2 linked regions of the Labilibaculum antarcticum genome follow. The protein of the gene in region 1 interacts with the protein of each later gene in a pairwise test. Links are inferred from orthologs where the notes say so. Each region holds a gene or a part of one and is shown in the gene's direction. Other genes may lie near its edges.

What was found.
Region 2: the proteins of recJ (region 1) and ALGA_RS00760 interact in binary tests that used the Escherichia coli proteins (3 or more experiments, as listed by UniProt). The link is inferred for Labilibaculum antarcticum from one-to-one orthologs.

The regions. Positions count from the first base shown.
Region 1 is NZ_AP018042.1:1,700,144-1,703,434, reverse strand. The notes cover bases 74-3,027. They hold recJ (single-stranded-DNA-specific exonuclease RecJ), read left to right. Parts: upstream 74-672; coding sequence 673-2,382; downstream 2,383-3,027. Other genes in these bases: ALGA_RS06590 (uracil-xanthine permease family protein), read left to right, coding at 2,634-3,027; lipB (lipoyl(octanoyl) transferase LipB), read left to right, coding at 74-649. In the rest of the region: more of lipB, read left to right, coding at 1-73; more of ALGA_RS06590, read left to right, coding at 3,028-3,291. UniProt on the Escherichia coli protein: Single-stranded-DNA-specific exonuclease.
Region 2 is NZ_AP018042.1:211,551-214,875, reverse strand. The notes cover bases 231-3,218. They hold ALGA_RS00760 (type IA DNA topoisomerase), read left to right. Parts: upstream 231-536; coding sequence 537-2,900; downstream 2,901-3,218. Other genes in these bases: ALGA_RS00755 (SixA phosphatase family protein), read right to left, coding at 3,218-3,218; ALGA_RS00765 (response regulator), read left to right, coding at 231-429. Outside these bases: more of ALGA_RS00765, read left to right, coding at 28-230; more of ALGA_RS00755, read right to left, coding at 3,219-3,325.

The DNA.
Region 1 (3,291 bases):
TTATCAGGAGGAATTGTTTAATGAGGTTTTAGCTTCCAAACAGGCTAATGCTGATCTTCCTACTGAGCAAAAGAATTTATCGAATAACTACCTGTTGTTTTGCGAACATCCTCATGTTTATACGCTTGGGAAAAGTGGGAAAGAACAAAATATGCTTCTGGATTTGCTCCAGTTGCAAGCAAAAGAGGCAACCTTTCATAAAATTAATCGTGGCGGTGATATAACCTATCATGGTCCGGGACAGATTGTGGGTTATCCAATCTTAAATTTGGAAACTTACGATATGGGAATAAAAAAATACATCGAAACATTGGAGCAGGCTGTAATTGACTGTATTGCCGATTACGGAATTGTAGGAACCCGATTGGATGGAGCAACCGGGGTTTGGCTAGATGTTGGAAAACCTACAGTTCGTAAGATTTGTGCTATTGGTGTTCGAATTAGCAGATGGGTAAGTATGCATGGTTTTGCATTCAATGTAAATACCGATCTTAAATATTTTGAATACATTAATCCATGTGGATTTGTTGATAAAGGAGTGACATCATTAAAAAAAGAATTGGGCAAAGAGCTTGATATTGAAGAAGTAAAACATAATTTAAAGGGCCATATCAGCAAATTGTTTGATATGACGCTTGAAATTGACTAATTTAGCTAGCCAAATTCTAGGATATGGAAAAGAGATGGGTAATCAATAAGCCGGGAGATGAAGAGACGGTGACAACACTTATGGAGTCACTTGGGGTTGACCGTTTAGTCGCTGACTTACTGGTACAACGAGGGATTACTACATTCGGTATGGCGAAGAAATTTTTTCGGCCTAGTCTTGATGATCTGCACGATCCTTTTCTAATGAAGGACATGGATAAGGCTGTTGAAAGAATTGAGACAGCAATTCAGAAGCAGGAAAGAGTCATGATTTATGGTGATTATGATGTGGATGGAACGACCTCTGTTTCTCTTGTTTATACCTATCTGAAAAAACATTTCGATTTTATAGATTATTATATTCCTGATCGTTATTCCGAAGGATATGGAGTTTCGAAAGCAGGTATCGATTATGCTGCTGACAACAAATTTAGCTTGATTATTGCCTTGGATTGTGGTATTAAAGCTGTCGATAAAATAGCTTATGCCAAAGAAAAAAATATTGATTTCATAGTATGTGATCATCACACGCCGGGTGATACTTTGCCCGAGGCTGTTGCGGTTCTGGATCCTAAAAGATTGGATTGTGATTATCCTTGTGATGCCTTATCGGGTTGTGGTGTTGGCTTTAAGTTAATGCAAGGAATGGCTCAGAAAAAGGAATGGCCATTTGAGGAGTTGATCCCATTACTGGATTTAGTGGCCGTTAGTATAGCTTCGGATATTGTTCCTATTACTGATGAAAATAGAGTGCTTGCTCATTTTGGTTTGATACAATTGAATAATTCTCCACGCTTGGGTTTAAAAACAATTTTAAATTTAGCTGGTGTTGATAAAGACTTAACTATAAACGATATCGTTTTTAAAGTTGGGCCAAGAATTAATGCTGCAGGAAGAATTCAATCCGGTAATAGAGCTGTCCAATTATTGATTGCTGACACCGAGGAATCGGCAATATTAATTGGTGATACCATTAATGTGATGAACGAAGACCGCAAGGAATTGGATCACAACATTACTGATGAAGCACTGGAAAGAGTAGCAAAAAGTAGTGTGTTGCTTGCCAAAAAAAGTACTGTTCTTTACGATCGCAACTGGCACAAAGGAGTAATAGGAATTGTTGCTTCACGAATGATTGAGAACTATTATAAGCCAACGGTAATTTTAACCGAATCGAATGGTTTTGCTACAGGTAGTGCTCGTTCTGTTGACGGATTTGATTTATACAATGCTATTTCGGAATGTAGTGATTTGCTTGAAAATTTTGGAGGTCACAAATACGCAGCAGGTTTAACCATGAAGATTGAGAACGTTGGTGAATTTCAAAAACGTTTCGAGGATTATGTGGTGAATAATATTTCGGAAGATATGTTAGTGCCTCAGGTTAAGATTGATGCAAATATAAAATTGTCTGATATTACACCTAAATTTTATCGGTTAATTAAGCAGTTTGAACCTTTTGGTCCAAAAAATATGACTCCGGTATTTGTGAGCGAACAAGTTTTGGATTACGGTTACAGTCGTCCCGTAGGAAGAAATAAAGAGCATCTCAAGCTTTCTGTTGTTGATGATATTCGCGAAGGAGACGTTAAAGCGGGTATCGCTTTTTCAATGGGTGATTTATACCCTAAAATTTCAAGTGGAGTCCCTTTTGATGTTTGTTACTCGCTTCAGGAGAATGACTATATGGGGAAAGTAGAGACCCAGTTAATGGTTCGGGATATCAAATTCTAAAAAATATATTTAATCCTGAATTTGAGTTTCTATTTGTAAGAAATGACTTCTGTTTATTCACTCTCAATAATTTTTTCCATTTCAATAAAGTTTTTTATTCGGATATCTTGAGTGTTTGACATGCTTAGGGTTATCACCTATTGTATTTGATTATAATGAGGGAGCTATCTCTCATTATCACTATTCGAATTTGTTCTTAGGGTCATCCTGATTATATTTGCGCCAATTTGTAAAAAATCTAAACCTATTTTATGATCCTATCTCAAAAAACAAGCGCACCGAACTTTGACAATCCCGCGAAAAGAATTATTATCGGGATTCAGTTCTTATTTGTTGCATTTGGCGCAACAGTACTTGTCCCGTTATTAGTTGGTATTGACCCATCAGTCGCATTATTTACAGCAGGAATCGGAACCTTGATTTTTCATTTAATCACAAAAGGTAAAGTTCCTGTTTTTTTAGGCAGTAGTTTTGCATTTATTGCCCCAATTGTAGCAGCTACAGAATTGTATGGATTACCAGGAGCTCTTTCTGGTTTGATCGCAGTAGGTGTGGTATATGGCGTTGTCTCTGCTGTTATTAAAGTATGGGGATTACGTGTTATCGAGAAAATTTTCCCTGCTATCGTCGTTGGGCCGGTAATCATGATTATTGGACTTTCATTGGCACCAGTAGCTGTGGACATGGCAAAAACAAACTGGATAATTTCCTCTGTCGCTTTATTAACGGCTGTTGTTATCGTTGTTTATAGCAAAGGAGTGATTAAGCTTATCCCAATTTTTGTGGGGATAATCGTGGGTTATATCCTTTCTGTCGTTATGGGTAAAGTTGATTTTGCTCCAATTCAAGATGCGGCATGGTTTGCACTTCCGGAATTTGTTCGTCCGGAATTAAACTGGGGTGCTGTGT
Region 2 (3,325 bases), 1.5 Mb from region 1 along the record:
ATTTACATTGAAAAAAAAAGCAAAATAATGGACGAAGAAAAGCCTGAGTGTGGTACCGGTAGAATACTGTTGGTAGAAGACGATTTTGTAAATGGTAAAATTATATCACGTCTACTGGAGTTGGAGAATATTCCTACTGCATGGGTGAAAAATGGCAGGGAAGCTCTGGATTTTTACAGGCAAAATAAAGATTCTGTTCTGATGGTGTTCATGGATTTGCAAATGCCTATTGTAGATGGATATCAAGCAACTCAGGAACTTCGAAAAAATGGATTTAAAAGACCAATTATTGCGATGACGGCTAATGCTTTTTCCGATGATCAAGTGAGATCTGCGGAAGCAGGAATGAACGATTTTCTTTTAAAACCAGTTTCGAAAATTGATTTGTCCATGATGGTTGAAAAGTGGATGAATAATGATAGAAATTAATAAAACTATATTTTTATAGAAAGTATTGTTCGGTTCATGAATAGATATTTCAATTACGAACTGAATGATTGCCGAGAATTTTTTGCATTTAAACAGGAATAGTACGCATGATAGTTTGTATAGCTGAGAAACCAAGTGTTGCACGTGAAATTGCCCTAATATTAGGCGCAAAAAGTAAACGAGATGGATATTTTGAAGGAAATGGTTATCAAGTTTCATGGACTTTTGGCCATTTGTGTGGTTTAAAGGAACCTCATGAGTACGATCTAAATTGGAAGTATTGGCACTTGAATGACTTGCCAATCATTCCTGCGCGTTTCGGTATTCGTGTAATACCTAATAAAGGGGTTCAAAAACAGTTTGATACGCTAGCAAAATTAATTTCCAACGCTACAGAGGTAATTAATTGTGGTGATGCGGGTATCGAAGGGGAAGTGATTCAACGATGGGTTCTACACAAAGCCAAATGCAAGGTGCCGGTTAAAAGACTTTGGATATCATCTCTAACAGAAGAGGCTATTCGCGAGGGATTTAATAATTTACGGGATAGCAAGGAGTTTGATAAATTATATGCTGCAGGATCTTCAAGATCAATTGGTGATTGGCTTTTGGGAATTAACGCAACACGACTTTATACACTTAAATATGCCAATGGTAAATCTGTACTTTCCATTGGAAGAGTACAAACACCAACTTTGGCTTTAATTGTAAATCGTCAAAAGGAGATTGATAATTTTATCCCTCAAACTTATTGGGAACTAAAAACTATTTATCGTGAGGTAAGCTTTGCTGCAACTCATGGTCGATTCGATCGAAAGGAGCAAGGAGTTGATTTTCTGGATAAAATTAAATCGGAGCCATTCGAAATTGTTTCGGTTGAGAAAAAGAGTGGGGTTGAACAACCGCCAAGATTATATGATTTAACCTCTTTACAGGTGGATTGTAACCGGAAATTGGGCCTTTCGGCCGAGGATACGCTGCGCATGATTCAAAGTTTGTATGAGAAGAAATTAACTACATATCCTAGGGTTGATACCACTTACCTTACGGATGATTTGTATAAAAAGATACCCGGAATACTTCAAAAACTAAAATCATTTAGTGAATTTACCGAACCTCTTTTAAAGGCTAAAATTAAAAAATCAAAGAAGGTTTTTGATGATAAGAAGGTGACGGATCACCATGCTATTATTCCTACTGGTGTTGCCCCTGCGGGATTGTCGTACGACGAAAAGCAGGTTTATGACATAGTAACCCGAAGGTTTATTTCGGTATTCTATCCGGATTGTAAAGTGAGCAACACAACCGTATTGGGAAAGGTGACCACCATCGATTTTAAAGCAACAGGGAAACAGATTTTGGATCCGGGTTGGCGTGTTTTATATGCTAAAGACGGTAACATTGGCGACGGTGTTCTTCTTCCTTCTTTTGTGAAAGGGGAGAGTGGAGAACATGTTCCCGATTTGGCAGAAAAACAGACCCAAGCACCCAAACATTATTCAGAGGCAACATTGTTGCGAGCTATGGAAACTGCAGGAAAACAAGTCGATGATGATGAGTTACGGGAATTAATGAAGGAGAATGGAATTGGTCGTCCTTCGACTCGAGCCAATATTATTGAGACATTGTTTAAAAGGAAGTACATTAAAAGGGAAAAGAAACGACTTGAGGCAACAATTACAGGTATTCAGTTAATTGATACCATACAGAATGATTTGTTGAAATCGGCAGAGCTTACCGGACAATGGGAAAAGAAACTTCGGGAAATTGAGTTGGGTAACTACGAAGTAAACCAGTTTATGGCCGAACTTAAAAATATGGTTGTAGGAATTGTTTGGGATGTAAAATCGAGGAAAAACATCAGTCAAATTGAAGTGATTGATGAGGAGAAGGAAAAAGAAAAGAAAAAGTCTCAGGCTAAAGCACAGCCTGCTGCCAAGAAGGAATTAACTTGTCCTAAATGTGGAGAAGGGAAGATTTTAAAAGGCAAAAATGCTTGGGGATGCTCCAATTGGGGAAATGGATGTAAAATTCGAATTCCCTTTGAATTTGAAGGGAAAAAGTTAACCGATAAGCAAGTTGAGGGATTGGTGTTGAAAAAAATAACTCCCAAAATTAAGGGATTCGAAATTGGAGGGAAAAAGCAAAATGGTCAACTGGCATTTGCACCTGATTTTAGTATCGAATTCATTGCCGAGGAAGCTGACGTATGGACTTGTCCGGTTTGTAAGACAGGGACACTCCTTAAAGGGAATGCTGCCTATGGTTGTTCCAATTACCGAAACGGATGTAAGTTTATTGTCCCTTTTGTTTTTATGGAGAAAAAGTTGAGCGAAGCCCAAATAAAGTCGTTAGCCACTCAAGGAAAAACGCCTCTGATTAAAGGCTTTAAAGATCCGCAATCACAAGAATCAGTTGATGGCAAATTAATTTTGGATAATCAGGGAAAGATCATTTTTGGGAAACAGTAATTGAAGTATTTACCTATTTGTTTATGGTATTGTGAACATTCCGGCAAAATAGAATTTCTCATTTTTCTTGACAAAAGAGAATACTAACCCATAAGCTCCTTCAGGAGCTTACTTACATTTAATATTATAACTAACAATACTATCATTCATAAATGTCGAAAATCCTTATTGGTCAAGGTATCGAGATGCATTAAATTATCAAGGTAATTTTGAAAAATAATTTCTTATTTGAAGAAGCTATTAATAATATTGATGTAAGTATTTTGAAAAAGTGAATCACAGTGTTATTGTAATAATCATTTTTTAAATATCCCCACCTACTTCGCCTCCTTATACTTCTTAGGGTACTCGTATAAAGCCAATTTTCCTGTTCTTACTTCAATGTCAGCCCATTTATCAACATGAAAATCGATGCCAATTACTGT